Regions from separate parts of the Herbaspirillum sp. C7C8 genome, predicted to be linked through region 1. Evidence: predicted binding sites of a transcription regulator. Region 1 holds the regulator's gene; each other region holds the start of a gene.
The links. The regulator sigma-54, encoded in region 1, starts transcription at its own class of promoters, with help from an activator protein. The targets are predictions, from matches to a motif close to TGGCANGNAANCTGCTTT.

Region 1 (7,656 bases):
AGAAGCTGGACAATCTGATCTTCGTGGTCAACTGCAACCTGCAGCGGCTCGATGGGCCGGTGCGCGGCAATGGTCATATCGTCGATGAACTGGAGACGCTCTTTGCCGGTGCCGGCTGGAACGTCATCAAGCTCTTGTGGGGCTCGGACTGGGATGGGTTGTTTGCGCGTGACCGGGACGGCGAACTGGTCGATGCCTTGAATCGTACGGTGGACGGGCAGTTGCAGACCTTCGCCGCCAATGATGGTGCTTTCAATCGCCAGCATTTCTTCGGCCAGACGCCGGGCACGCGCGCCATCGGCGCCACGCTCACCGATGAGGAAATCAATCGCCTGCGTCGCGGTGGCCATGACATGAAGAAGATCTTCTCGGCCTACCAGGCGGCGGCCAGCCATCGTGGCCAGCCCACGGTGATTCTGGCGCAGACCAAGAAGGGCTACGGCATGGGCGCGGCGGGCGAAGGCAAGATGACCACACACCAGCAGAAGAAGCTGGATGAAGAAAGCCTGCTGCAGTTCCGCGACCGCTTCAAGCTGCCGCTCACTGATGATCAATGCCGTGAGCTGGCCTTCTACAAGCCGGCCGATGACAGTCCGGAGATGAAGCACCTGCATGCCCGTCGCGCCGCGCTCGGCGGGTATCTGCCGCGCCGCCAGGCCGGGCAGGCAGGGCGCGCGGTGCCGCCGCTGGAGGCGCACGCCCGGTTCGCGCTGGAGGCCGACGGCAAGGAGATGTCCTCCACCATGGCGCTGGTGCGTCAGCTCGGCAATCTGTTGAAGGACAAGGATTTCGGCCAGTATGTCGTGCCCATCGTGGCCGATGAGGCGCGCACCTTCGGCATGGCCAACCTGTTCCGTCAGGTCGGCATCTATTCGTCGCAAGGGCAGTTGTATGAGCCGGAGGATATCGGTTCCATCCTCTACTATCGCGAAGCGAAAGATGGACAGATTCTGGAGGAGGGCATCACCGAGGCCGGCGCGATTTCTTCCTGGACCGCAGCGGCCACTGCCTACTCGGTGCATGGCACGCCGATGCTGCCCTTCTACATCTACTACTCGATGTTCGGTTTCCAGCGCATCGGCGATCTGATCTGGGCCGCTGCAGACCAGCGGGCGCGCGGCTTCCTGATCGGGGCTACCTCGGGGCGCACCACACTGGGCGGCGAGGGCCTGCAGCATCAGGATGGCAACAGCCTGGTGACGGCAGCGTCGATTCCCAACTGTGTTTCGTACGACCCGGCCTATGCGTATGAGCTGGCGGTGATCCTGGATGAGGGCATGCGCCGCATGATGGAACGCGGTGATGACGTGTTCTACTACATCACTGTCACCAACGAGAACGAGGCTCAGCCCAGTCTGCCGGACGGCGTGCAGGAGGGGATCCTGCGCGGTTTTTACTGCCTGGGTAGCAAGGCGGGTGCGCAGGTGCGCTTGCTGGGCTCGGGCCCCATTCTCAAGGAGGCCGTGGCCGCAGCGGCGCTGCTGCAGCAGCACTGGCAGATCGAGGCCGAGGTGTGGAGCGTGACCAGCTATACCGAGCTGGCACGTGATGGCGTGGCGACGCAACGTGCCCAGCGCCTGTCGGCCAGCCCGGCCCAGCCCTATGTAACGGCGCAATTGCAAGGCAGCGCAGCGCCGGTGATTGCGGTGAGCGATTACATCCGCAGCTTGCCCGAGAGCATCCGCGCGTTCGTGCCGGCGCCGTATGTGACCTTGGGTACGGACGGGTTTGGTCGCAGCGATACGCGGGTGAATCTGCGTGACTTCTTCGAGATCGATGCGCGCTGGATTGCGTATACGGCCTTGTGTGAAGTGTGGGGGGAGGATCGTGCGCGCTTGGAAGACGCGGCGCGGACCTTGGGTATCGATACCGGCAAGCCCCTGTCTTCCACAGTATGAAGCGTGAGAGGCAACAGATGAATGCCGGGCCGCCGGATTGAAAATCTCTCATCTGGCGCGACCCCGTGTTTGCTATAGTGAAAACCGCCCGTGCATCACGGGCGGTTTTTTATTGCGCCGTGATGCGCATCGTCCATGACATACCGTGAGTGAGGAGTACACACGATGGCTGCACCCAAACGTATTGCGCTGGTGACCGGCGCAGGTTCCGGCATCGGCCGGCAGATCACCCTGGCGCTGCTGCGCGAAGGCTATGGCGTGACGCTGGCCGGACGTCGCCAGGAGGCGCTGGAAGAGACGGTCAGGCTGGCCGCTGAACACGCTGCCCATGCGCTGGTGGTGGCGGCCGACGTGACTGATCCGGCGTCGGTGAAGCAGCTCTTCGCCAGGACGCGCGAACGCTTCGGGCGGCTGGACATGCTGTTCAACAATGCCGGCATCTTCGCCCCGCCGGTGTCGCTGGAAGAACTGAGCGTGGAGCAGTGGAAGGCGGCGGTGGACATCAACCTGACCGGGGTTTTCCTCTGCACCCAGGAAGCCTTCCGCATCATGAAGGAGCAGTCGCCGCGCGGTGGCCGCATCATCAACAACGGTTCGATTTCGGCGCATGCGCCGCGTCCGTTCTCGGCATCCTATACCGCGACCAAGCACGCCATCACGGGTCTGACCAAGGCCACCTCGCTGGATGGCCGCGCCTATGACATCGCCTGCGGCCAGATCGATATCGGCAATGCCTCCACCGACATGACCACCCTGATGAAGAAGGGAACGCTGCAGGCCGACGGCTCCACCAAGGTCGAGCCGACCATGGATGCCGAACACGTGGCCCGGGCCATCCTCTACATGGACAGCCTGCCGCTGGAGGCCAATGTGCAGTTCATGACCGTGATGGCGACCAAGATGCCCTATATCGGGCGGGGTTGATGGCCCTTGTTTGTTCCGAAATGAAGAAATGGCCGCAGTGATGAGCTGCGGCCATTTTTCTGAAGCGCTGAAAGGCTTGATCCTCTAGCCGATGATCAGCGCAGGACCCACGCCAATCTGAGATATTTGCAATCCGGCGTCGGAAGAGATGTTGCGGGACACGAAGAACGTCAGCCCGGATTACCCTTCATGCCCTGCCACTCCGGCGTCAACTGCATGGCAATCCCGAACATGTCCAGCACGCGCCCCAGGGTGTGATCCACCATTTCTTCCATGGACGCAGGGCGCTGGTAGAAGCCGGGCAGGGGCGGGAAGATCACGCCGCCCATTTCCGTGACTGAGGTCATGTTGCGCAGATGGGCCAGATTGAACGGGGTCTCGCGCACCATCAGCACCAGTCGGCGGCGTTCCTTGAGCACCACATCGGCTGCACGGGTGATGAGATTGTCGGAGAGGCCATGCGCCACGGCGGCCAGGGTCTTCATCGAACAGGGCGCCACCACCATGCCGGCAGAGGCGAACGAGCCACTGGCGATGCACGCGCCGACATCGCGCACGTTGTGCACCACATCGGCCAGCGCTTCCACATCCTTGCGCCGCATGTCCAGTTCCTGGTGCAGATTGAGCACGCCGGCTTCGGAGACCATCAGATGCGTCTCCACCTGACCATGCTTGCGCAGGTGTTCCAGCAGCCGGACACCATAGATGGCCCCGGTGGCCCCGGTGATCGCAACGATCAGGCGCTGGCGGGGCTGACTGGAAGAAGCACTCATGCGCGCTCTACGGGGCAGGGCAGACTCAGCCCTTGATCAGGGTCTGCAGCTCGCCCGAGGCGTACATCTCGCTCATGATGTCGGAGCCACCGACGAATTCGCCCTTCACGTACAGCTGGGGAATGGTCGGCCAGTTCGAGTATTCCTTGATGCCCTGGCGCACGTCGGGGCTTTCCAGCACGTTGACGGTGACGATGTTCTCGGCGCCGCTGGCCTTGAGCAGCTGGATGGCCTTGCCGGAAAAGCCGCATTGCGGGAACTGCGCGGTGCCCTTCATGAACAGCACCACAGGGTTTTGGGTCACGGTTTCTTTGATCCAGGATTGGACGTCGCTCATGGCTGTGCCTTTAAAAATGGGATTGCCCGACATTATAGGGAAAAGCCGGCAGGCGCGTTGAAATCGGCAGCACGCCATTCGTCCGTCTGAGCCGGCGGGAAATTGCATCAGGGAAATGATTTATATCGTATGCAGTTTCTTCTGGGCAGCAGATGAGGGTGCTGCGCAAGACATTCAAGCAGAGCGATGAACAATGTTCACTGCGGTTTTGCCGGGAAGTTGCCCGGCGTAATGATTTATATGTTTTTCACAGGCATCGCCGATGCTGTGGCCCCAATGAAAAAGGGCGCTTGCGCGCCCCTTCCTCGTGAAATCCGGCTGGCTTTCTCAGCAGCCCTGCAGGCTGCGAGGTGGCTTGCCGTTGGTGTCCTGGCTTATGCCGCTCCGGCTACCGCATCCTCGGGCGTGTCGTCCGGCAGGCGCTTGGCAATGGAGTGATGCTCCTGCAACTTGTCCTTGTGCTTGATGACCTGGCGATCGAGCTTGTCGATCAGGGTGTCAATGGCAGCGTAGAGGTCGTGTGCGATGCTTTCCGCATGTAGATCCTTCCCCTTGATGTGGACGTTGATTTCCGCTTTTTGGCGCTTTTCCTTTTCTGTGAGTTTATCTACGCTCAGGATCACGCTGACGTCGATCACGTTGTCGAAATGGCGCTTGATACGCGAGAGCTTGCTTTGCACGTATTCCCGGATGGCGGGGGTCAGTTCGAGGTGGTGTCCACTGATGGTCAGATTCATACAAGACTCCTATCGTGAAGTCACTGGAGGTTCGTGCAATCGATCCTGCTGCAGCTGTACCACGGGCACGGTCTTCGTGTCGGATGGCGTGGGCATCAGTCGGGATGCTTGCCTGAACACAGCAACGGTACTGCAGAAAAACTGAGGAAAAACTCAGAGGGACTTGCGGAGATTGACTGGCGGAATCTTCAACACTTCGCGGTATTTGGCGACTGTGCGTCGCGCGACCACCATGCCTTGTTCTGCCAGCATATCCGCAATCTTGCTATCGGATAATGGGGTCTGCGGGTTTTCGGCTCCTATCAACTGTTTGATCAGCGCCCGTATCGCGGTGGAGGAAGCTTCGCCTCCGGTTTCAGTCGCGACGTGGCTACCGAAGAAGTATTTCAACTCAAACATACCATGCGGAGTGAGCATGTATTTCTGAGTCGTCACGCGAGAGATGGTGCTCTCGTGTAGACCCAGTGTATCAGCAATTTCACGCAGCACAAGGGGGCGCATGGCCACTGCACCATGGGAAAAGAAGTTTCTTTGACGTTCCACAATAGCCTGCGCGACGCGCAAAATTGTATCGAAACGTTGCCGCATGTTCTTGATGAGCCACTTGGCTTCCTGCAACTGCGAGGACAGCGAACCTTCGCCCTTGGCCTGCTTCAAGGCACTGGCGTACATCGCATTGACGCGCAGCTTGGGCATGACCTCATGGTTGAGCATGACCTGCCAGCCGTTCTTTGTCTGCTTGACAATCACGTCCGGCACCACGTAGTCCGAGGCGTCACGCGCGAATTCGGCACCCGGATGCGGACGGCACTGGCGGATCACGGCCTGGGCTTCACGCAGGTCTTCGTCATCACAATCGAGAGCCTTCTTGATCTTGTTGAAGTCGCGCTGGGCGAACAGCGGCAGGTAATCCTCAACGATCCTCAGCGCCAGCTTGCGCGTGACAAAGGGGATCTTGGGCAGGCGGCGGATCTGCAAGGCCAGGCATTCGCCGGCACTGCGCGCGCCCACGCCGGCCGGGTCCAGGCTCTGCAGCAGCTTGAGCGAAATCGACAGCTCTTCCATGTCGATACCCAGCTCTTCAGGCAGGCGCGCGAGGATGTCTTCCAGCGGTTCTTCCAGATAGCCGCTCTCGTCGAGCGCATCGGTGAGCAGTTCCAGCAGCGCACGATCGCGCAGGGTGCGCGCAGTCACGCGGATCTGTTCCAGCAGGTGTTCGCGCAGGGTCAGTTCATGGGCTTCCAGCTGCGGGCGGGCATCGTCGTCATCGGGTGACTTGCCGCTGCGGGCGACGTCATCGAAGCTCCAGTCGGCATCACCGGTGACACCGGTGTCCGGATTGTTGTCCTGGTACTCGAAGCTGGAATCGCCATCGCTGGCAGCGGGCGTCGCTTCGCCGCTGTTTTCATGAGGGGTGTCGGCCACGCCACTGGAAGGCGAACTGGAGACGGCACCGTCGGCCAGCAGACGCACCGAATTGTCGAGAGCGTCATCGAGACGCTCCAGCAGGGGATTGTCGGAGAGGATCTGTTCCAGTTCCTGGTGCAGTTCCAGCGTCGACAGTTGCAGCAGCCTGATCGACTGCTGCAGTTGCGGCGTCAATGCGAGGTGCTGCGAGGTACGTAACTGGAGCGACTGTTTCATCTGTCTTTCTGAAAGCGGCGTGGCCCGCGGGTTGCTGTGCCTGTCGTTGCGTGATGCCTGGGTGTCGGTGATGCTCGATACGTAGGGCGACTGTGCTGCTTACATGCGGAAGTGCTCGCCCAGATAGACGCGGCGTACCGACTCGTTGGCAATGATCTCTTCCGGATTGCCGCTGGCCAGCACCGTGCCCTGGTTGATGATGTAGGCGCGATCGCAGATGCCCAGCGTCTCGCGCACGTTGTGGTCGGTGATGAGCACGCCGATGCCACGCTCCTTGAGGAAGCGCACGATACGCTGGATCTCGATCACCGCAATCGGGTCGATACCGGCAAACGGTTCATCGAGCAGCACGAAGCGCGGATCGGTGGCCAGCGCGCGAGCGATCTCGACGCGTCGGCGCTCACCGCCCGACAGTGACAGGGCCTGGCTTTCGCGCAGCTTTTCGATCTGCAGTTCGTGCAGCAGGTTGTTGAGGCGGCCCTCGATTTCATCGCGCGAGAGCGGCTTGCCGTCTTCCTGGCGCAGCTCCAGCACGGCGCGGATGTTGTCTTCCACCGTCAGCTTGCGAAACACCGAGGCTTCCTGCGGCAGGTAGGATAGGCCCATGGTGGCGCGCTTGTGAATGGGCATGCGCGAAATGGGCGCGCCATCCAGGTCGATCTCGCCGCCATCGGAGGGTACCAGCCCCACGATCATGTAGAACGAGGTGGTCTTGCCGGCACCATTGGGGCCGAGCAGGCCGACCACTTCGCCGCTGCGCACTTCCATCGAGACATCGCGCACCACCTGGCGCGCGCCGTAACTTTTCTTCAGGCCGCGAACGACCAGCGAACTGGCTACCATCCTTACTGGTCCTTTCCGTTCTGACGACGCGCTGCCGGCTGGGCCGGTGCTGCGGGCTGGGCGTCCGTGGCCGGCGGCGGGTTCTTGGGCTGGATCACGGCCGTGATGCGGCCCGCGCCCGGCTTGCTCTGGCCGCTGGCAGTGTTGTTGACCGAATAGAATTCGGCGCGGCTGTCATAGGAAATGAATTCGCCGTTGACTTCATCGGTGATGCGGTCGCCGTCCATGCGCTGGATGTGGGCGCGCTGGAACAGCTTGGACACTTCCGTCTGCTCCGAATACTCGATGCGCTCGGCCTGGCCTTCGATCCACAGATTGGGGCCGCCGTCACGCTTCTGGCGGAAGGTTGCCAGCGCACCAGGCGCGGCATACAGCACCGCATTTTCATAACCGTACTGATCGGTCGTCAATACCACGCGGCCGGCCTTGATGATCAGGGTGCCACGTGTCATCACGACGTTGCCGGTGAAGGTCTTCACCTGGCGCACGTCGTCATAGAC
Region 2 (7,656 bases), on a different contig from region 1:
GTCCTCCGCCGATCTCCAGAACAGCGCATCGGTAGAGTATTTTGCCGCGTCCCACGCGCATGACAGCAGCATGGTGACGCTGTCCATGGGCCTGTCCATGGCAGTGATCCTGCTGGGTGTGGTGGTGCTGGTGACGGGCTTGCTGGGCGAGGAATACCGGCGTTTGCTCTCGGGCCTGCTGGAGGTACGGGAGGTGACGGCAGCGGGCTTCATTCTGGGCGCTTCGGCGCTCTATCTGCGCTGCATGAATTCGAGTGCCCGCCGACCCTCCCTGCGCCAGCTCGGCACTGCGCTGGCCGCACTGCTGCTGGTGCTGGGCCTGGCCACACTGGTGCACGGGGGCATCGTTTTTCTGGGATGGCTGCCGCTGGATGGCACCCATCCGATCTCGCCGCTGGCCATTTCCCCCTTGCTGTCGGTGGGCTTCGTGCTGATGGCCCTGGCCCTGCTGCTGCAGGACTGGCGCCTGCTGGGCGGTTATTATCCGGCTGAATACCTGTCCTTCACGCTGGTGGGCTTGTCGGCCATTCCGCTGGTGGGCTATCTGTATGACGTGCCCCAGTTCATCTATCTCGATTTTCCGCTGCCGGTATCGCTGCTCTCGGCGCTGGTGTTCGCCCTGCTGGGGGCGGCGCTGCTGATGGCGCGTCCCTCCCATGCGCTCATGGCCGTGATCCTGCGCATCGCGCCGGGCGGCCAGATGCTGCGCCACCTGCTGCCGCAGACCTTGTTCCTGCTGCTGGCCTTCAGTCTGTTGCTCAACTGGGGCATGACGCATGGCTGGATCCTGCCGGAACTGGTGCTGCCGACGCTGACGCTGATCAACGGCGTGATCGTGCTCTTCATCTTCTGGGGCTCGGCCAGCCGGCTCGACAGCGAATATGGCGAGCGTACGCGCAATGCGCAGAAGCTGGCCGAAACCAGTGCTTTGCTCAATGCCGTCAGTGAAAGCACCAGCGATCCGATCTTCGTCAAGAACCGACAGGGCCTGATGATCTTTGCCAACCCGGCGACCTTGCACAAGCTGGGCAAGACCTGGGAAGAGACCATGTACCGTTCCAGTCGCGAGCTCTTCATGGTGCAGGAAGAGGCCGATGTCGTGGATCGCGATGACCGCCGCGTCATGGCCTCGGGCAAGCCCGAGAAGCTGGAGCAGACGTTGCACTTGCCCGAAGGCGTGGTGACCTTCCAGACCGCCAAGGTGCCCTGGTTCGGCAAGGATGGCAGCGTACAGGGCGTCATCGGCATCAGCACCGATATCACCGAGCGCAAGCAGGCCGAGGATGAATTGCGCCAGCGCGAAAGCCAGCTGGAGAAGACCGTGATCCAGCGTACCGCGCTGCTGCGCGAACTGACCAATCACCTGGAGACGGTGCGCGAGGAAGAAAAACGCGCCATCGCGCGCGAGCTGCACGACAACATGGGGGCGTCGCTGACGGCCTTGTCGATGCACCTGGAGGGGGTTTACCAGATCCTGCCGCCGGATGAAAAATGGGCCGACCGCAAGACCCGCATGCAGGGCCTGATGAAATCGCTGGTCGCCACCACGCGGCGCATCCAGACCGAGCTGCGGCCCAATACGCTGGACCTGTTCGGCCTGAAGGCAGCGATCTCCGAACAGCTCGACGAACTGCATGAGCGCACCGGCATTGCCTGCCACGCCAGCCTGCCCGATGAAGACGTGGACGTGGGGCATGAGATGGAAATCGCCATCTACCGCATGTTGCAGGAAATGCTCAACAACGTGACCAAGCACGCCAAGGCCAGCAAGGTCGACGTGATCCTCGACGTCGACGAGGATCACGTGGCGCTGACCGTGCGTGACGATGGCGTGGGTATTCCCGAAGAGCGGCGCGACAACCACAAGACCTACGGTCTGCGCGGTCTGCGCGAACGGGCCACGTTCTTTGGCGGAGAGGTCGATATCCGCTCCACGCCGGGCAAGGGGGCGCTCATCAGCATCAGCCTGCCGATCCGTCCCGAGCTGGTCTCCAGCGAGACCTGAAGGGCCTGCGCAGCACTGCCTTCACGATCCAGTCATCCCCTCTGAAAGCCGCCCCCAGGGCGGCTTTCTGCGTTTTGGTGAGTTTTTCTGTGCGGTCCGTTTTTCCGTCACGGGTTTTCGTTTTTTCCTACGCGCGAAAGGGCGACTCTCTTATGTCGCCGCCAAAGGCTCATCGTTACCATGGATTCATCGTCACACACCGCCCGACGGGCCGCAAGACGTGACGGAGCCGGCAGTGCGCCCAGTGCGACGCCGGATGACCATCAGGCAAACAATCCAAAGGAGCCATCATGAACAAGGACCAGATCAAAGGCAGCTTGAAGGAAGCGGCAGGCAAGGTGCAGCAGAAGACCGGTGAGCTGACCGGCAATACCAGCCAGCAGGTCAAGGGCGCCGCCAAGCAGGTCGAGGGCAATGTCCAGAAGACCTATGGTGATGCCAAGGAAGCGGCCAAGGACTGAGTCTCCTGACCCGGATGTTCCGGCAGGGCGTGCGGGTCGGGAAGAGGATGCCGGAAGCGCTTGTAGGAAAACGCCTACACCAATATCGGAAACGGCTGATTTTGTGATGCAGCAATTTCCGCGACCATGTGGTCATGGTGCTGGTAGAGCCGTGAATTGCCAAAGAGTTCACGGTTTGCCGCATGAAATTTTTGCTCACCGCCAGAAGGGATCCCTGAAAGGGCAGACCATGAAAAAAACAGTCGGTATTTGCATGCTGGCAGCCGCTTCGGCTTTCGCCTCTCACGCCTTCGCTGAAACTCCCCAAACCGTTGACGGCGCTGCGCGCTGGTCGGCTTCCACGATGGACCGTCACATGCCGGTCGATGCGGCGCGTCTGCATACGCTGGGGCAGAAAAAATTCCGTTACATGGACATGGCCGAGACCCGGCGCTCCAAATCCCTGCAGAATGCCGTCTTGCTCTATGGCGCCCGTGCCGAAGGCAAGGCAGGGGATGGGCAACGCGGCAACGCCAAGGCCGCACCCAGCATACCGGTTTATCGTGATCATGCGCAGCCTCGGCGGCCGCGCGTGATCATGCGCCCGTCGACCTGAGCGGCGGCCGCATTCTCTCATTGGATAAAGAGGAAGGAGTCATCATGAAGACCATGCAGAAACTGGCAGTGACCTCGGTCGCCATCTGTGCCTTTGCCGCCCTGACCGGTTGCAGCGGCATGACCCAGCAGGACAAGAACACCGCCATCGGTGCCGGTGCCGGTGCCGTGGGTGGCGCCGTACTCACCGGTGGCAGCGCCATCGGGACCGTCGGCGGTGCCGCCGTGGGCGGTGTGATCGGCAATCAGGTCGGCAAATAATCCGCTGGCGCTGCCCTGACAACAGGGGCAGCCACATCAACAACGCCGCCACGGGGTGACCCGTGGCGGCGTTGTCGCATCTGCTGCATGGGCATGGGCCGGCTTATCGGGCAGCGCGCTTGCGTGAGTGGGAGTGTGCTGCCGGTTTGGTCGGGGTAGTCTCGGGCTGGGCCGCCTTGTAATCATTGAAGATGCGCAGGGCGCGCGCCGTGTCCTGCTTCCTGGCCTCGGCGGCCTGCTGGCGGCAGGCTGCGGCCTCCTTCCTCTTGAGCTTGAGGCACTCCTTCTTCGCTTGCGCATAGGCGGCAGCGGTTTCCTTGTTGAGGTTGTCCAGGCGCTGTTGCGGGCTGTTGTCCTCCTGATACCAGCGTGGCGGATCGGATTGGCTGACATCTTCTTCAGCGGCGTGCGTGGTACCGGCGCAGAGCATGGTCAGGGCCGCCAGGAAAGCGGGCAGGGTGGAAGCGAGCAATTTATTGTTCATCTGGTGTCAGCCTCATCACGTTACGGGACAGGGGGCCGATCGCGTGAGCTGGCCTCGGCACATTGCGAGGCGACGCGCACAAGCAAACGGCGCGGTCGGTGACAGGCACCGACCGCGCCGTTTTCCCGTCCGCCACCGGATGGTATCAGGCTTGCGGGAGGGGAGGGTAGGGGCGCAGGACAGTCGGACAGGCCCAACTGTCGCCCCGCCTTATATCTTGCCCAGCAGTAGCAGGATCAGCAGGATGATGACGATGGTGCCAGCAATACCGCTGGGACCATAGCCCCAGCCGCGACTGTGCGGCCAGGCCGGAATCACGCCCAGCAGGATCAGGATCAGGACGATGAGCAGGATGGTACCGAGGGTCATGGAGGTTCTCCTTTCTTATTGAGTTCGTTCTTGCCCGCCAGGGTGCAAGCGCCGGGTCAATCGTGAAGCTGGACCCATCTTAGGGGGAGCGCGGCCGCGGCACGATCAGCGCGCCACGCAATGTGCTGTAGGAAAACCCGGCAAGCGCGGGTAGGTAACCGCGCCCCAGCGAGCGCTGCCAACTTGGTGCAAAGCACAATGGAAGTGCGGCCCGCGCCCGATTTGATCGCGCCGGACAGCTGCTGCCGGCCGCCCTGGCACGCCTGGAGGCTGCCCGCAATCGCAGTGCCGGCAAGGCTTTACGGTCGGTGATCCGGTTCTGGCACGCTCTTTGCTGAACTCCGTACAAAGCGCAGCAATGCGCAAGCAATGTGAGGGTGCGGCCAATGGCGGTCCTGCCCTCCAGGACAAAGGCGTCTTCCGATATGGCTCATCCATGTCGGGACACGCCTTTTTTGTTTGGGCTTTCATCAAACCGCAACGCAAGGGGAAAGGTGCTATGGAATCCAGGAGTCAGGTGGACAAGGCAGGCGCGCCGCTGTCGGGCAAGCAAGGCGCACAAGGCCAGACGATCACGGCAGCCGCCGGAGTCAACGGCAAGCGCCGCACGCTTGTGCAGGGTGCCGCAGTGGCCGCCGGTGGCGGCATGCTGGGCCTGGCGCCGGGCGGTGCCTGGGCGGCCGGTTCGGACAAGCCCGAAAAGGAAGAAGTCAAAATCGGCTTCATCCCCCTGACCGATTGCGCCTCGGTGGTGATGGCCTCGGTGCTGGGTTTCGACAAGAAGTACGGCATCAAGATCGTCCCCAGCAAGGAAGCCTCCTGGGCCGGCGTGCGCGACAAGCTCACCAACGGCGAACTGGACGCGGCCCACGTGCTGTATGGCCTGATCTACGGTGTGCAGCTGGGTATCGGCGGACAGAAAAAGGACATGGCCGTGTTGATGGGGCTGAACCACAATGGCCAGGCCATCACCTTGTCCAAAAAGCTGGCCGAGAAGGGGGCCGTCGATGGTGCCTCGCTCTACAAGCTCATGCAGACCGAGAAGCGCGAATACACCTTTGCCCAGACCTTCCCCACCGGCACCCACGCCATGTGGCTGTATTACTGGCTGGCCGCCAATGGCATCAATCCGATGAAGGACGCCAAGGTCATCACCGTGCCGCCGCCGCAGATGGTGGCCAATATGCGGGTGGGCAACATGGATGGCTTCTGCGTGGGCGAACCCTGGGGGCATCGCGCCATTGTCGATGGCGTGGGCATCACCGCCATCACTTCCCAGGACATCTGGAAGGACCATCCGGAGAAGGTGCTGGGCACTTCGCGCGAATTCGTACAGAAATACCCCAACACCTGCCGCGCGATGATGGCTGCCATCCTGGAGGCCAGCAAGTGGATCGATGCTTCACTGGTCAACAAGAACAAGATGGCCGAAGTGATCGCCGACAAGTCCTATGTGAACACCAGCAAGGACGTGATCGACCAGCGCATCCTCGGCCGCTACCAGAACGGCCTGGGCAAGACCTGGGACGATCCCAACTACATGAAGTTCTATGAAGAAGGCCAGGTCAACTTCCCCTTCCTCTCCGACGGCATGTGGTTCATGACCCAGCATCGCCGCTGGGGCCTGTTGAAGAGCGATCCGGATTACCTGGCCGTGGCCAAATCGGTGAACCAGATCGATCTCTACAAGGAGGCCGCCGCCATGACCAAGACACCGCTGCCCAAGGAGGTGATGCGCAGTTCGAAACTGGTGGATGGCATCGTGTGGGACGGCAAGAATCCGGCGGCCTACGCGCAGTCCTTCAAGATCAAGGTGTAAGCAGCTGTGGCCGCAGGCCGGAGCCATTACGGTGAAGTATATCGAGCAAGGGGAAAACGATGAGTGCAGTCGCAGAAAGCATCATGGGTGACAACGCCAAGCCCGCCGGCAACAGCCATGGCGGATCTGTTGTCGCCATCGAGCCGGCGCGCACGGCGCCCGCCAACCAGGCGCTGACAGCGCCCGCCGCCTGCCCTGCCAGGACGCGCAGCCTGCGCAGGAAGCTTGCCGCTGGCGGTCTGTTCATGCGCGTGGTGCCACCGCTCCTGGGTATGGCGCTGCTGGTGCTGGTATGGCAGATCATCGCCTTGAAGACCGCCAGTTTCCCCACGCCATGGGTGACCCTGAAGGAGGCGGGCGTGATGTTCTCCGATCCCTTCTACCGCAACAGTCCCAATGACCAGGGCATAGGCTGGAACGTGCTGGCCTCGCTGCAGCGGGTTGGCATGGGCTTCGGGCTGGCGGCGCTGGTGGGCATTCCGCTGGGCTTTGCGATCGGCCGGGTGGAATTCCTCTCGCGCATGTTCGGCCCCATCATCAGTCTGCTGCGTCCGGTCTCGCCGCTGGCCTGGCTGCCCATTGGCCTGCTGGTCTTCAAGTCGGCCAATCCGGCGGCGATCTGGTCGATCTTCATCTGTTCGATCTGGCCGATGATCATCAACACCGCCGTCGGTGTGCAGCGCGTGCCGCAGGATTACATGAACGTGGCGCGGGTCTTGAATCTCTCCGAATGGAAGGTGCTGACCAAGATTCTCTTTCCCTCGGTATTGCCCTACATGCTGACCGGCGTACGTCTTTCCATCGGTACCGCCTGGCTGGTGATCGTGGCCGCCGAGATGCTGACCGGGGGCGTGGGCATCGGCTTCTGGGTCTGGGATGAATGGAACAACCTGAACGTGCCGCACATCATCATCGCCATCGTTGTCATCGGGGTGGTGGGGCTGGTGCTGGAACAGTTGCTGGTGGCGCTGGCCAAGGCATTTACCTACGAGCAGGTCAACAACTAAGGGACGCGGATCATGGACAACCTCAACGGCAAATTCATCGACATCCACGGTGTGGAGATGGTGTTCCACACCAGGAAGGGCGTCTTCCATGCCCTGCGTGAGATCAACCTGACGGTGGCCAAGGGCGAGTTCGTCACCCTGATCGGCCACTCCGGTTGCGGCAAGTCGACCTTGCTGAACCTGATTGCGGGTCTGCTCCAGCCCAGCGAGGGCGTGCTGCTCTGTGCCAACCGCGAGATCGGCGGCCCGGCGCCGGAACGTGCGGTGGTGTTCCAGAACCATTCGCTGCTGCCCTGGCTGACCTGCTACGAAAACATCTATCTCGGTGTGGAGCGTGTCTTCGGGGCGACCGAAAATCGCACCCAGTTACGCGACCGTACCCGTGCCGCGCTGGCGCTGGTGGGCCTGACCGCCGCCGAGAGCAAGCGCCCCAATGAAATCTCCGGCGGCATGAAGCAGCGCGTGGGCATTGCCCGTGCGCTGGCCATGGAGCCCAAGGTCTTGCTGATGGATGAACCCTTCGGCGCGCTGGATGCCCTCACGCGCGCCCATCTGCAGGATGAGTTGTTGAAGATCGTCGCCAAGACCGACTCCACGGTGGTGATGGTGACCCACGATGTGGATGAGGCCGTGCTGCTGTCGGACCGCATCGTGAT
Region 3 (7,656 bases), on a different contig from region 1:
AGATGCCGCGCCAGCTGGCGAAGACCAGCATCAGACCGCCGATGAAGGGAGCCAGGATCGGGGCCAGCCCGAATACCAGCATCAGCATCGAGAACGCCTTGGCCGAGCCCTCGGCCCCCATGCGATCACGCACCATGGCGCGCGGGATCACCATGCCGGCGCTACCACCCAGGCCTTGGAACAATCGCAACACGATCAGGGTCTCGATGCTCTGTACAAAAATGCACAGCAACGAGCAAACAAAGTACAGGGCGATACCGAAGAACAAGGGCGGCTTGCGACCGAAGCGGTCCGACAACGGACCATAGAACATCTGCCCCACGGCCAGGCCGACCAGGAACGAGGCCAGCGTCAGCTGGACCAGGTTGGTGCCCACGCCCAGATCCTTGGCGATGGCCGTGAAGCTGGGCAGGTACATGTCGATGGCCAGCGCGCCCAGCGCGGTCAAGGCTGCCAGGACGGCCAGCCATGGGGGAAATTTGCCCATGGAGAGCGAAGTATCTTTGTTGTGCATGTGGAATCGATGAGACAGCCGCATCCTCAGCAGAGAGGAAGATGCCGACAGGTTGAAGCAAAGTGAACCGCGATCGCCCCGTAGGGCGCGAGGGGCCCATTATAAGGGCCTGTTCATTTTCGTTCAGGCGGCACATCAAGCCGGGCGCACTTGCGCCGTGGCAAAAGCTGAGCAAAGACAATAAAAGCGCACGCGGTTCGTGCAGGAAACTGTAAAAACTGGCAAACTTCTTGCCATTGTTCTCATATGCCAGGATCGTGCAAAGAGAGCGGCAGGTAGGCGCAACGCAGCACCATGCGCATTGCTGTAAAACAAAAAGCTTAGCCGCAGGGGAAATCGATGCGTGGCCGATATACGCCATCAGTAACAGGCGTGCCTGATCCGGGTTGCCACTCCAGCTGCGCACTCTCAGGCATGACCGGGCGCGCCATGCGCGGGCTCAGGATATTCATCGCGGGGGTGGTCGCAATCCTCCTGCTGGCTGCTTGCGAACGCGGTGACGACAGCGCAGGCGCAGCAAGCGCGCGTGCCGCAAGCACCAGCGCCGAGCCGGTGGTCCTGACGGCCCTGGTGTGGGCCCCCGACTGGTCCGAAGAAATGCACCGGGTGGTCGATGCCTTCACGCTTGTCCATCCCGAGGTAAGGATCAACCTGCAGTTCATGATCGGCAATTCCGTCGAGGAAAACCTCAAGCCGCGCGCAGCCACCGACAGCCTGCCCGACATCTTCTCGGTCAATGCCAGCCCCTATACGGCCACCCTGGCCGACCAGGGCCTGCTGGCCGACATCGGTGATACCCGGGCCTGGGGCAACATGCTGGAAATCCTGCAGCGCGAATGGACCTCGCCGGGTGGACGTCGCTACGGCATTCCCTCCGGCCTGGCCACCACGTTGATCTACTACAACCGCGACATGTTCGCGCGTGCCGGCATCGCCACGCCGCCCACCGACTTCGACTCCTTCCTGGCCGCCGGTGCAGCGCTGCGCAAGGCGGGTCTGGTACCGCTGGCGCTGTCGGGCGGCTTTCCCAACATGCTGGGCAATGGCCCCTTCAGCTACGGCTTTGCCAACCTGATCGCGGCCAGAGTGCCCGACTGGCGCACGCGCATCGCCAATGGCACTCTGCAGCTGGACAATCCCGACGGGGTCGCCATCTTCACCCGCCTGCGCACGCTGGTGGAGCGGAAGATGGTGCAGGCCGACTGCCTGCGCGCCGGCTATGACAGTACCTTGCGCCAGTTCGCCGAGGGGCGCGCCGCGATGACCTTCCAGGGCACGTGGGCCGCCGGGACACTGATGAACGGACGCGGCATGCACGTGGGCGTCTTCGTGCCGCCGTGGAACGACCGGGGCCAGCCGCTCAGGCCGGTGCTGGGCAGCGAAACCGGCTTCGCCGTGGGCCAGCACGGCAGTGCGCGGCACCGCCAGGCAGCGGCGCAGTTCCTGGATTTCCTGTATGGGCCGGGCATGCCGATCTGGCAGAGCAAACGGCAGAACATTCCGCCGTTTCGCGTGATCCCCTCCGATGTACGGGGAGACCCCGCGCTGTTTGCGCTGGTCGACGAGATGAAGCGCGATGCCGCCACCGACAATGCGCCGGGGCTGTACTACTCCATGCTGCCGGTCAATACCATCGAGGTGCTGCATCCGCTTCTGCAGGGTGTGCTGTCGGGCAGCCAGACACCGGCGCGGGCAGCGCGCATCCTGCAGGATTCCATCACCGAGCAGGCGCGCCTGTCGGCCAGGTAAGAGGGCTCTCCATGAAAAGACGGCTCGACTTCTTCTGGCTGGGTTTCCTGCGCAAGATCGAAATCCGCTACCGGCTCATCAATTCCTTCATCCTGGTCTCGCTGGTGCCGCTGGTGATCTCGGGCCTGCTGGCCTATCGCGAAACCACCCGCGCCACCCAGGACAAGGTGCGGACCTACTCGGTCCAGGTGGTCAAGCAGATCTCGCAGAACCTGATGCTGCGCATGGAAAAGATCGAAGACACCAGCGAGGAACTGGTCCTGTCCGACAGGTTGCAGCGCCTGCTGGCCGACTACTATGGCCAGGACGAAGCCGCCAGCGCGGCGGCCCGCAGCGCAGTGGCGCGCGTACTGCTGGATACCTTCGGGTCCTTGCCCGACGTGAACCAGAAGTACCTGCTTGATCGCAAGCGCCAGGTCATCGATCCGCAGATCTTTGCGCCCCTGGCCAGCAATATCGGGCGCGTGGCCGAGCTGGCTCCCGACCTGGGCGGACGCGCCTGGTGGACGCTCTACAACGGCGGCCATGGACAGAAGAGCGTGGCCATGCTGCGCGAGATCCGCTTCACGGGCAACAACCGCAGCGCCGGCATTCTGTTCGTGGGCGTGCGGCCGAGCTACTTCTTCAGCATCTTCGAGGGCGTCGACCTGGGCTACGACTCCAGCCTCTTCATCGTCGATGCCAGCGATGGCACGGTGGTGGTGCAGGGCCGGGATACCAGCTTGAGCAGCGCCGATCCGGCCCTGCTGGCAGGCATCACGGCCAGCCTCGGACAACGCCGTACCAGCGACTTCATCGCCTATACCCGCGCCGACAAGACCCCCTACTATGCGGCCATTGCCCAGTTGCCGCACACCTCATGGTGGGTGGTCAGCGCCACGCCCAGTGACAAGCTCAACGCCGATACGCGCTCGGTGCGCGACAAGATCATCGCCATCGGCCTGCTGTGCTTCGGGGCCTCGCTGCTGCTCTCGGCGCTGATCGCGCGCAGCATCAGCGTCCCCCTGCAGCGGCTGGTGGGCGCCATGAAGGAAGCCGGCAGCGGCGACACCACGGTACGGGTGGAACAGGCCGGCGGCGACGAGATCGCCGTGCTCTCGCGCAAGTTCAACGAGATGGCCGGCAAGCTGCAGCAGAGCAAGCAGGTGCTGGAAGAGCAGGTGGCCCACCGCACGCGCGAACTGGAACGCGCCAACCGCAAGCTGGAAGCGTTGTCGGCCACCGACGGACTCACCGGTGTGGCCAACCGGCGCCGCTTCGACGAGGTCATGGACCAGGAACTGCGGCGCTCGGTACGCTCGGGACATGCGCTGGCGCTGCTGATGCTGGACGTGGATTACTTCAAGAAATACAACGACCGCTACGGCCATCTGGCCGGTGACGAATGCCTGCGCATCGTGGCGCGTGTGCTGCAGAAGAGTTCGCGCCGCGCTACCGACCTGGTCGCACGCTATGGCGGCGAGGAGTTCAGCGTCATCATCGCCGAGAGCGACACTGCGCATGCCCTGCAGCAGGCCGAGCACATCTGCCAGGCCATCTTCGCGCTCAAGCTGCCGCATGCGGATTCTCCGTTCGGCTACATCACGGCCAGCATCGGCGTGGCCTCCCTGCAACCGGATGAGCAGACCAGCGCCGAAGAGCTGCTGCGCATCGCCGACCAGGCGCTGTATCACGCCAAATACCAGGGCCGCAATCGTGTGGTGCTGGGCAGCGATGCTACCCGGAACCTGTGATTTCCACGGCCCCGCTGACCATTCTCCCTGACGAAATGCTGACGTCGCCGGACGCTTTGCAAAGTTGTGTCAAGACGTCTTGGGCGGCCCTGAACCAATGTCATCGCGCCGCATCATATCGCTATGCCCACCACCACTTCGAGAAGAGAGGTATAGCAGATGAACCCGAGTCGCCAAGAAAAAAAACACTGGACCATCGATGACATCGACCTGACCCGCATCGACAAAGAGCGGGTGCGGCAGAACGAAGACCTGTTCTACCTGGTGGCCTGCGCCTCCTTCGTCGAAAGCGGTTCCGATCTCTATACCCACAACCTGGTGGAGTACTACCAGGGCGATGCCGAAGTCGAGACCTGGCTGCGCGAGCACTGGGAACAGGAAGAGCTGCAGCATGGCGCGGCCCTGCGCGCCTATGTCGAGCATGTCTGGCCGGAATTCGACTGGCCGCGCGCCTACCAGGGCTTCCTCGATGAATACTCGCAGTACTGCAAGGTGGAGCTGCTCGAACCCACGCGCGCCCAGGAACTGGCCGCGCGCTGCGTGGTAGAGACCGGCACCTCCACCTATTACCGCGCCCTGGCGCGCGCTACCGACGAGCCGGTCCTCAAGCACCTGGCCGGCCTCATCGCCAATGACGAGGTCAATCACTACAAGCACTTCTACCAGTACTTCCGTCGCTATCGCCGCCAGGAAAACATCGGCCGCTCGCGTGTCTTCGGCACCCTGAGCCGCCGCACCCTGGAACTCAAGAGCGAAGACGCCGACTGCGCCATCCGCCATGTGGTCATGGTGCACAAGCCGGAACTGGCGGCCGACCCGGCGCGCGTGAAGGAACTGGCCTCGCGCATGAGTCGCACCGTGCGCGTCAATCTCAAACCCGACACCACCATCAAGATGATCATGCGTCCACTGGAACTGCCGGTGGCCTTGCAAAACATGATCGAATTCCCCCTGCGGCAATTCATGCAGCACGTGCTGCTGCGCTGATTGCCCTGGCAGCGCCAGGCACCGCAATGGAACACGCGGCCTGGCGCTCGGCGCTCAAAGTATCGTTCACGATGTGCTCACTATTGTGAACAATCTGCCTCATATATCAGGAAATTGCTTCGCCTGGCGCAAACCCGCGCCCACTGGCGCTTTCACCGACGCACCAAGATCGCGCATACTGGAGCGCCAGGCTGGTGAGTGTTGCCGCAGCACCATACGACTGTCGACAATGACGCTCGGCTTTGGTGCGCAATCCTGGCGTGCCTGACAACATTATTCCCTCCTCCCGCCGCTCCCCGCCCCGCTTTGATGCAGACCGCAGGCCCTTGACCGGGCATTGGCACACAATCTGCTAAAGCGACTGGGCAGTGAAAAAATTCTTCCAAAACTTTTCTCGAGGGAGCACCACATGTCACGTCGTACCGTACTGAAAGCCACCGCTCTGGGCGCATTCGCACTGGCCGCATCCTCCTGGCTGCCGTCGGCCTTTGCTGCCGACACCATCAAGGTCGGCATCCTGCATTCGCTGTCGGGCACCATGGCCATCTCCGAGACGTCCCTGAAGGACGTGGCCCTGATGACCATCGATGAAATCAACGCCGCCGGCGGCGTGATGGGCAAGAAGCTGGAACCGGTGGTGGTCGACCCGGCCTCGAACTGGCCGCTGTTCGCCGAAAAGGCGCGTCAGCTGATCTCGCAGGACAAGGTCTCGGTGGTCTTCGGTTGCTGGACCTCGGTGTCGCGCAAGTCGGTGCTGCCGGTCTTCAAGGAACTGAACAGCCTGCTGTTCTACCCGGTGCAGTACGAAGGTGAAGAACTGGAGAAGAACGTCTTCTACACCGGTGCTGCCCCCAACCAGCAAGCCATTCCTGCCGTGGAATACCTGATGTCCAAGGAAGGCGGCGGCGCCAAGCGCTTCGTGCTGCTGGGTACCGACTACGTCTATCCGCGCACCACCAACAAGATCCTGCGCGCCTTCCTGCACAGCAAGGGCGTGAAGGACTCCGACATCGACGAGGTCTACACCCCGTTCGGTCACTCCGACTACCAGACCATCGTGGCCAACATCAAGAAGTTCTCCGCCGGTGGCAAGACGGCCGTGATCTCGACCATCAACGGTGACTCCAACGTGCCCTTCTACAAGGAACTGGGCAACGCCGGCCTGAAGGCGACCGATGTGCCGGTGGTGGCCTTCTCGGTGGGTGAAGAAGAATTGCGCGGTGTCGATACCAAGCCGCTGGTGGGCCACCTGGCCGCCTGGAACTACTTCGAATCGGTGAAGAATCCGGTCAACGCCGCCTTCATCAAGAAGTGGAAGGCGTACGCCAAGGCCAAGAACCTGCCCAATGCCGACACCGTCGTGACCAACGACCCGATGGAAGCCACCTACGTCGGCATCCACATGTGGGCGCAGGCCGTGGAAAAGGCCAAGTCCACCGACACCGACAAGGTGATCGCGGCCATGGCGGGCCAGACCTACAAGGCACCGTCGGGCTACACGCTGGAAATGGACAAGACCAACCACCACCTGCACAAGCCGGTGATGATCGGCGAAATCAAGGCCGATGGTCAGTTCAACGTGGTCTACAAGACCAAGACCACCATCCGCGCGCAACCGTGGAGCCCGTATATCCCGGGCAACGAGAGCAAGCAGAAAAACTAAGCTTGCGGTTGTTGTAGTTCATGGCGTTCTTCGGAGCGCCTTGGATACGCCGCTTGCGCGGCGTATCCAAGGCGCTCCGTCCGCCCCACGCATTTCCCTCCACAAGAAAACCGCCCGACGACTCGCCCCGGCCGCAGCAGCCCGGCCCGCGCTTCGAGGCGCACACCGACCATGAAACCAGCCATCCAGTTCCTACGCGGGCTGCTCGCGACCTGGCTTTGCGTGCACGCCCTCGGGGCGTTCGCAGCCATCGATCCGGCCCTGCTCAAGCCCCTTGGCGGAGACGACCCCGACGCGCGCATCGACGCCGTCAACCAGATTGCCGCGCTGGCCAACGACGACGCGCTCAAGATTCTCAACGCCTTGAACAGCGACGCGCTCTATGTCACGCCTGCCGGTGACATCCTCATCGTCGATGATGCCGGCCAGGCCTTCAACCCGGCCACCGACAAGAGCGGCCCCGCACCCGATGACGCCGAAGGCATCACCGTCAACAACCGCCTGCGCGGTGCCGTCGAGGGTGCGCTCTCGGGACTGAAGCTGCTCTCGCCGCAACGCGATGAGCGCCTGGCCGCTGCCAATGATCTGCTCAGGAATGCCGATCCGGCCCAGATGCCGCTGATCCTCAAGGCGCTGGCCAAGGAAAACGATGCGCAGATCAAGGACGTGCTGCAGCAGGTACAGGCCACCGCCAACCTGCATTCTCCCGATCCGGCTGCACGCCGCGCTGCGGTCAGGAAACTGGCCGAGACGACCAATGCGTCGCTCAAGCCGGTCCTGGAAAACATGCTGGCCAAGAATCCCGATGGCTCCTACGTGGAGCCGGATGAAGGCGTACGCGTGGAAGCGGTACGCACCCTCTCCGCTTTGGACCGCCACCTGGCCATCGTCGACTTCGCCGGCAAGCTGTTCTATGGCATCTCGCTGGGCAGCGTGCTGCTGCTGGCCGCACTGGGCCTGGCCATCACCTTTGGTCTCATGGGCATCATCAACATGGCCCACGGTGAACT
Region 4 (7,656 bases), on a different contig from region 1:
CAGACACGACTTCAGCACAGGGGCGCAGAAACATCATGAGCAAGGACTTCGCATTTGCCATCAAGAGCATTTGTTTCGACGAGGATTATCATCCCGCCGACAACACGCGCATCACCACCAACTTCGCCAACCTGGCCAGGGGCGCGCAGCGTCAGGAGAACCTGCGCAACACCTTCCGCATGATCAACAACCGTTTCAATGCACTGGCCCACTGGGATAATCCCAAGGCCGACCGTTATGCCGTGGCATTGGAGATCATCTCGGTGGAAATGGGCCTGGCAGGACAGGATACCGGCCAGGCACTGCCATTGATCGAGGTGCTCAAGACCAACATCCTCGATCACCGGACCGGTGAACGCATCGAAGGGATCGTTGGCAACAATTTTTCTTCTTACGTGCGCGACTACGATTTCAGCGTCGTCTTGCTGGAGCACACGAAGCAGCAGCCAAGCTTCAGCGTGCCGGAGAATTTCGGCGAACTGCATGGCAGGCTGTTCAAACAATTCGTCCAATCGGAGGCCTACCGGGCGCACTTCAGCAAGCCGCCCGTGATCTGCCTGAGCGTGGCCAGCAGCAAGACCTATCACCGTACCGAAAATGTGCATCCGGTACTGGGCGTGGAGTATCTCCAGAACGAAAGCTCACTGACCGATGCTTACTTCGCCAAGATGGGCCTGAAGGTCCGCTACTTCATGCCGCCCGACAGTGCCGCTCCGCTGGCCTTCTACTTCAGCGGCGACCTCCTGCGCGACTACTCGAATCTGGAGCTGATCGGCACCATCAGCACGATGGAGACCTTCCAGAAGATCTATCGCCCGGAAATCTACAACGCCAATTCCGCCGCCGGAAAGACCTATCGCCCCAGTCTGCAGCATGAGGACTATTCCCTCACGCGCATCGTCTATGACCGCGAGGAGCGCAGTCGTCTGGCGCTCCAGCAGGGACGCTTTGCCGAGGAGCACTTCATCAAGCCGTATCGCAGCGTGCTCGAACAGTGGTCGTCTGCTTGCACCCATTGATCTCTCCACCCACAAGGTTCTCCATCGTGAAAAAACTATTGCCCACCTCCACCGCCGGCAGCCTGCCCAAGCCCGTCTGGCTGGCCGAGCCCGAGACTCTCTGGTCCCCCTGGAAGCTGCAGGGGGATGAACTGCTGGAAGCCAAGCGCGATGCGTTGCGCCTGTCGTTGCAGCAACAGCGACGGGCGGGCATCGATATCGTCAGTGATGGCGAGCAGACGCGTCAGCATTTCGTGACCACCTTCATCGAGCATCTTGACGGGGTGGATTTTGCCAGGCGCGAGACGGTGCGCATCCGCAATCGCTACGATGCCAGCGTGCCGACGGTGGTCGGTGCGGTCTCGCGCCAGAAGCCGGTGTTCGTCGACGATGCGCGCTTCCTGCGCAGCCAGACCCGGCAGCCGATCAAGTGGGCCCTGCCCGGACCGATGACCATGATTGATACTCTCTACGACAGCCACTACAAGAGTCGCGAGAAGCTGGCCTGGGAATTCGCCACGATCCTCAACCAGGAAGCGCGCGAATTGGAGGCGGCAGGGGTGGACATCATCCAGTTCGATGAACCGGCCTTCAATGTCTTCTTCGATGAGGTCAACGACTGGGGCGTGGCCACGCTGGAGCGGGCCATTGAGGGGCTCAAGTGCGAGACCGCCGTGCACATCTGCTATGGCTACGGCATCAAGGCCAACACGGACTGGAAGAAGACACTGGGTTCGCAGTGGCGACAGTATGAGGAGACCTTCCCCAAATTGCAGGCATCGGGCATCGGCATCGTCTCCCTGGAATGCCACAACGCGCGCGTTCCCATGGATCTGATCGGACTCATTGCCGGCAAGAAGGTGATGGTGGGAGCCATCGATGTGGCCAATCACACCATCGAAACGCCTGAGGAAGTCGCGGCCACCCTGCGCCAGGCATTGCAGTTCGTGGCGGCGGACAAGCTCTATCCCTGTACCAATTGCGGGATGGCGCCGCTGCCCAGGGAGGTAGCGGCCGGCAAGCTCGATGCCTTGTGCGCGGGGGCGGAGATTGTGCGCCGGGAGCTGGGGGCTTGATTATCTTGCCCACGCTCTGAACGTCGACGTGGGCATTCGTCGTGACCACGATCTGCAACAGCGGTGAAGCACCGACGATCATCGACTGTCAGCAGTACCCCCCAGCCACGAGCAGTTGGTCAAGCTGATCCGGGATGCCGGTCTCGCGGTGCGCGAAGCCCTGCGTCAAAAGGCAGGTCCCTGACGGATTGATATGGCGAGCCAAGAGAATGCGCCGCGGACCTGTCCGGGCGCATGAATCAGACTGTCCTGCGGGCTCGAAGTCCGTCAGCGTTTGCCGCAATCAACGGACTTCATCTGCATTGCCTCACCGGACTTACCAGCTGGTCTCCCTCTCCGCGGTCGAAGAAATCTTGTGAATGGCCAGATCCGCGCCTTCAAATTCCTGTTCCGGATCAAGACGAATCCCCACCATTTTCTTCAGCAAGCCATAGACGATCCAGCCTCCTGCCGCCGCAATGGCAATGCCCATAAGGCTGCCGATGAGCTGCGACATGAACGACACACCGCCCCTTCCGCCCAGGGCCTGCAAGCCGAAGATGCCGGCTGCGAGTCCGCCCCACAGACCGCACAGCCCGTGCAGCGGCCATACGCCCAGTACATCGTCGATCTTCCACTTGTTCTGCGTGCGGGTGAACATCCATACGAAAATCGCGCCTGCAATGCCACCCGTGACCAGCGCGCCCAGCGGGTGCATCAGGTCCGAGCCAGCGCATACCGCTACCAGTCCGGCCAGCGGACCGTTGTAGGCAAAACCGGGATCGTTGCGACCCATCATCAGGGCCACCAGCGTACCCCCGGCCATGGCCATGAGCGAATTCATCGCGACCAGGCCATTCATCTTGTCCAGCGTCTGCGCGCTCATCACGTTGAAGCCGAACCAGCCCACCGTCAGGATCCATGCACCCAGGGCCAGGAAGGGTATGTTGGAGGGGGGATGCGCCGCCACCGCACCTTCCTTGCTGTAACGGCCACGCCGCGCACCCAGCAGCAGCACCGCAGGCAGGGCGATCCAGCCGCCTACGGCGTGGACCACGATGGAACCGGCGAAGTCATGGAACTGCGCTCCGAAGGTCGCCGCCAGCCAGGCTTGCACACCCAGGTGCTGGTTCCAGGCAATGCCCTCGAAGAAGGGATAGACCACACCCACCAGCACGGCCGTGGCCACCAGCTGCGGATTGAACTTGGAACGCTCGGCAATGCCGCCCGAGATGATGGCCGGAATGGCCGCCGCAAAGGTCAGCAGGAAAAAGAACTTCACCAGCTCGAAACCACTGCGCTGGGCCAGCGTCTCGGCTCCCGCAAAGAAGCTCACGCCATAGGCCACGTAGTAGCCGATGAAGAAGTAGACGATGGTCGAGACCGCAAAGTCCGCCAGGATCTTCACCAGAGCATTGACTTGGTTCTTCTTGCGTACCGTCCCCAGCTCAAGGAAGGCAAAGCCGGCGTGCATCGCCAGAATCATGATCGCCCCCAGCAGGATGAAGAGGGCGTCTGCGCCGTTTTTGTGATCGTCCACCAGAAAATCTCCCAAAAAGTGTGCGAGAAAATGCTTGAAAGCCAGGACCAAAGCAATTTCCGTTCCATTTTGGTGAGAAATTCTCAGGCCGTTGATTTTAAAAGACTTTTATGGTGCATCATGATCTTGTTAGTGAATGCTGCGCACGAACTTCGTGCATTTCGAGGATGGGCCGAGGAGGCGAGCTGCATTTTGGTGCGATGGCCCAATGGTCTAGGCCTCCCCGGATGGGAGCGCCGTTTTTTCAGTCGGCCAGTGTGCCGATGAACCCCTCGATCTGTTGCGCGACCGCCTCCGGATCCTCCAGCAAAGACAGGTGGCCCACGCCAGGCAGGATGTGCAGTCGGGCGTGGGGCAGACGCGGCAGCAGCTCCGCCTGCAATGTCGTGACCCGGTCGACCTGATCGTGCTCGCCCGCGATGACCAGCGTAGGGACATTGATGGTGGCCACGGCGGTCGTGATGTCTTCGGCCATCGCCACATTGGGCCAGGCGCGCTTGGCCTGTGGTGCAGCCCGCAGGCTGTCCTCGATGACCTGCTCGCGCGGTGCGTCGCTCAGGGGGCTGGCCGTGAGCACATGGTCGAGGACGAATTCGACCGATTCTCTGGATTGATAGGCGCCTGCGAGCATCGCGCGCTGATCTTCGGAAAGCAGCATGGGCGACGGCGGCGAGGGCGCGATCAGGATCAGCCCTTGCAGCCCGTGTGGTCGCCGCGAGGCCATCAGCTGCGCGACCTTGCCACCCATGGAGTGTCCGACCAGGACGTAGCGCTGCAGCCCCAGCGCCGCGATGACACCCTCGGCATCAGCGGCAAGATCGGCAATCCCGTAGCCCTCGGCTGGCGCATCGGACTGGCCCCAGCCGCGATGGTCGGTGGCGATGATGCGGTAGCGCTGCGCCAGTTTGCCGGCCACTGCATCCCAGGTCCGCGACGAACCGCCGTAGTAGTGCAGCAACACCAGCGCCAGCTCGCCACTGCCTTGTTGCGCCACATGGATGCGCGTTCCGTTTGTTTGGATGTGCATTTCTCTGCTCCTTTTGTGATGGGGTCCTGCAATGTTAGATTCGATTTCATGAATTTATAATTGCTTAACTATTAGTGACAGTCGAAACCAAAATGATCGAATAAGGAAAGAGAATGGATCAGCTGATGAGCCTCAATGTCTTCGTGGCGGCGGTAGAGGAGGGCAGTTTTGCCGGCGCCGGGCGGCGCTTGCACCTGTCGCCCGCCATGGCCGGCAAGTACGTCAGCCACATGGAGGCCCGCTTGAGTGCCCGCCTGTTTCAGCGGACGACTCGACGCCTGAGTCTCACGGAGGTGGGGCGGACATACTACGAACGCAGCCGGCAGATTCTCGGTGCGCTGGACGAGGCCAACCGCGAAGCGACGGCCGCGCAAGGCAGCGCGCGCGGCCTGCTGCGCGTGGCGGTGCCGGTCACCTTTGGTGCCCTGCATCTGGGTGCGGTGGTGGCGCGCTATGTGGCGCACCATCCCGAGGTCAACGTGGAGGTCTTGCTGGGAGACCGCTACATCGATCTGCTCGATGCGGGGGTGGATGTGGCGATCCGGATCGGACAGCTCGATGATCCGGCGCTGGTGACGCGTCGTCTGGCCTCCTGCCCTATGGTGGTATGCGCTTCGGCCGGTTTTGTCGAACGGCATGGCCTGCCGCGTACACCCGAGGACCTGCAGCAGCTGCCGCGTCTGGCCTTCAGCGAAGCGGTGTCCGCCGGGGACTGGACCTTCACGGATGACTCGGGGCGCTCATATCGCATCGACGGCCCCTGCCGGGTCGTGGCCAACAACATGCAGATGTTGCTGGCGTGCGCGCTGGCGGGGGCGGGTGTGGCCTACGGGCCGGCCTTCGTGTTTGGTGAGGACATACGGCAGGGGCGCTTGCTTGCCCTGCTCCCCGATTACGCTACCACTGCATTGACCATGCAGGCGGTTTATCCCGGCGCGCGGGGAATTCCGATCAAAGTGCGCCGCTTCGTCGACTATCTTGCCGAGGACTTCGGCAGTCATCCTCCGTGGGAGCCGCAGGAAACGCCGCGTACCTAGGGCCCGCCTAGTGCGATGACACGAACAGCGCAGCAGGATCCGGCGCGGGAAGCGCGTAGGCGGTCTTCATTCTGGTGACCTCCTGCACGGGTGTCATGCCAAACAATCGCTTGAATTCACGGCTGAACTGGGATGCGCTTTCGTAGCCGACGGTGGCGCTGGCTGCGGCTACCGTCAGGCCGTTGCGCAACATCAGCAGACGCGCCTGATGCAGGCGCGTGGACTTGAGATACTGCATGGGCGAGGTGGCGGTGACCGCCTTGAAGTGCGCATGAAAGGATGGCGGACTCATCCCGGCTTCTTGTGCCAGCTGTTCCACGTCCAGCTTGTCCGCGTAGGCGGCATGGATCTTCCGGATGGCGCGAGCTACCTTTGCGTACTGTCCGTCATTGCGCAATGCGGCTCGCATGGAGGCGCCCTGTTCGCCGCTGAGTACCCGCAGGTAGATCTCCTTGACCAGCGAGCGGCCCAGTATGCGGGCCTCCATCGGAATGCACATGGCCTCCAGCAGGCGCAGGACGGAGGCCGACATCCTCTCGTCCATCCGGGTAGCGAACATGGTTTGCGGAATGGCGCGCACATCGGTCTGGTCCATCTGCAAGAGCACTTCGGCCAGCAGCTGGAAGTCCAGCCGGAAGTAGATCGCCAGCAGTGGCGCCTTCGCGCTGGCATCGGTTTGCATCGTGAATGGCACCGGCACGGAGACGGCCAGATAGTGGCGGGCATCATAGAGATAGGTCTTCCCGCCCAGATAGCCGCGCTTTCTTCCCTGCACGACCACGACGATGCCCGGCTCGTAGAGCACCGGTGTTTCACGCAGGCGGCGATTGGAACGCAGCAGGCGCACATCCGGCAGCAGCGATAGGTTGTAGCCCTCTTCAGGCGCGAGCTGCATGAGCAGGTCCACCATGCGCTGGTGCACACCCGAGGTCAAAGCTTGAGATGTCTTCATGCGTCCCGTCATCGTCAATTGATAGGTTTAGGCAAACATTGAATGCCAACCGACATGGTGCAGTCAAGTGCAACTGCCTATCATTGAAGCCGTCGCCTTCCCGGGTGATGAACCGGTTTGGTTCGTCAGGAAGGCGGTTTCATGGGAGATGTGGCGATGGTCATGCAGAAGTCCGACAAATTGAATTTTCTGATTACGGGTGTCAGCTCAGGTTTTGGACGTGCGCTGTCCCATGCGGCCTTGCAGGCGGGACATACAGTAATAGGCACAGTGCGCAACGAGGAGGCGCGAGCGGTCTTCGAGCACCTCGCACCGGGGCGGGCGACGGCAGTGGTGCTCGATGTCACCGATTTTCCTTCCATTGACAGTGTCATCGGCAGCGCGACCGAGCGCCTTGGTCCTGTCGACGTCCTGGTCAACAATGCCGGCTACGGTCATGAAGGGGCGCTGGAAGAGTCTTCGCTGGAGCAGATGCGGCATCAGTTCGACGTCAATGTCTTCGGCGCCGTCGCCATGATCAAGGCCGTGCTGCCGGCCATGCGGACGCGGCGACGCGGCCATGTCATCAACATCACCTCCATGGGTGGATTCATTACCATGCCGGGCATCGCCTACTACTGTGGCAGCAAGTTTGCTCTGGAAGGTATTTCAGAGACCCTGGCCAAGGAAGTGGCTGACTTCGGCATCAAGGTCACGGCGGTAGCGCCAGGCTCGTTCCGCACCGACTGGGCAGGTCGCTCCATGGTCCGTTCGCCGCGCAGCCTCTCCGACTATGATGCAGTGATCGATCCGATCCGCGCTGCGCGTCAGGCCAAGAGCGGTCACCAGCTCGGCGATCCGGCGAAGGCGGCGCAGGTGATCCTGGCCTTGGCCGGCGATGTCAACGCCCCGGAGCATCTCCTGCTGGGCAGCGATGCAGTCAGGCTGGTGCGGGAAAAGCTGACGAAGATGAATCAGGAGATCGACGCATGGGAACAGGTCTCCGTCTCCACCGACTTCCCGTAAATGCCCTTGCGTGACAGGTCCACCGAAGAACATCACTGCGCG

Region 2: the regulator sigma-54 is predicted to act here: its motif matches at 4,495-4,512, upstream of HWE01_RS19195 (CmpA/NrtA family ABC transporter substrate-binding protein).
Region 3: the regulator sigma-54 is predicted to act here: its motif matches at 5,322-5,339, upstream of urtA (urea ABC transporter substrate-binding protein).
Region 4: the regulator sigma-54 is predicted to act here: its motif matches at 3,643-3,660, upstream of HWE01_RS17320 (ammonium transporter).

Annotation. Positions count from the first base shown of each region.
Region 1 covers NZ_JABXGG010000011.1:102,387-110,042, forward strand. Annotated here, with positions in the region: gene mdeB (alpha-ketoglutarate dehydrogenase) at 1-1,898, shown strand, start outside; gene HWE01_RS14375 (SDR family oxidoreductase) at 2,064-2,822, shown strand; gene HWE01_RS14380 (UbiX family flavin prenyltransferase) at 2,993-3,595, opposite strand; gene grxD (Grx4 family monothiol glutaredoxin) at 3,621-3,932, opposite strand; gene hpf (ribosome hibernation-promoting factor, HPF/YfiA family) at 4,307-4,669, opposite strand; gene HWE01_RS14395 (RNA polymerase factor sigma-54) at 4,823-6,313, opposite strand; gene lptB (LPS export ABC transporter ATP-binding protein) at 6,413-7,156, opposite strand; gene lptA (lipopolysaccharide transport periplasmic protein LptA) at 7,159-7,656, opposite strand, start outside.
Region 2 covers NZ_JABXGG010000019.1:6,121-13,776, forward strand. Annotated here, with positions in the region: gene HWE01_RS19165 (PAS domain-containing sensor histidine kinase) at 1-2,005, shown strand, start outside; gene HWE01_RS19170 (CsbD family protein) at 2,296-2,466, shown strand; gene HWE01_RS19175 (hypothetical protein) at 2,642-3,061, shown strand; gene HWE01_RS19180 (YMGG-like glycine zipper-containing protein) at 3,106-3,321, shown strand; gene HWE01_RS19185 (hypothetical protein) at 3,425-3,805, opposite strand; gene HWE01_RS19190 (DUF3309 family protein) at 4,016-4,174, opposite strand; gene HWE01_RS19195 (CmpA/NrtA family ABC transporter substrate-binding protein) at 4,674-5,993, shown strand; gene ntrB (nitrate ABC transporter permease) at 6,053-7,000, shown strand; gene HWE01_RS19205 (ABC transporter ATP-binding protein) at 7,013-7,656, shown strand, end outside.
Region 3 covers NZ_JABXGG010000008.1:17,421-25,076, reverse strand. Annotated here, with positions in the region: gene HWE01_RS11325 (Bcr/CflA family multidrug efflux MFS transporter) at 1-514, opposite strand, end outside; gene HWE01_RS11320 (ABC transporter substrate-binding protein) at 974-2,263, shown strand; gene HWE01_RS11315 (sensor domain-containing diguanylate cyclase) at 2,275-3,996, shown strand; gene HWE01_RS11310 (ferritin-like domain-containing protein) at 4,156-4,983, shown strand; gene urtA (urea ABC transporter substrate-binding protein) at 5,393-6,646, shown strand; gene urtB (urea ABC transporter permease subunit UrtB) at 6,818-7,656, shown strand, end outside.
Region 4 covers NZ_JABXGG010000015.1:81,092-88,747, forward strand. Annotated here, with positions in the region: gene HWE01_RS17310 (DUF1852 domain-containing protein) at 36-1,019, shown strand; gene HWE01_RS17315 (methionine synthase) at 1,046-2,074, shown strand; gene HWE01_RS17320 (ammonium transporter) at 2,391-3,593, opposite strand; gene HWE01_RS17325 (alpha/beta fold hydrolase) at 3,838-4,620, opposite strand; gene HWE01_RS17330 (LysR family transcriptional regulator) at 4,734-5,657, shown strand; gene HWE01_RS17335 (AraC family transcriptional regulator) at 5,665-6,609, opposite strand; gene HWE01_RS17340 (oxidoreductase) at 6,751-7,614, shown strand.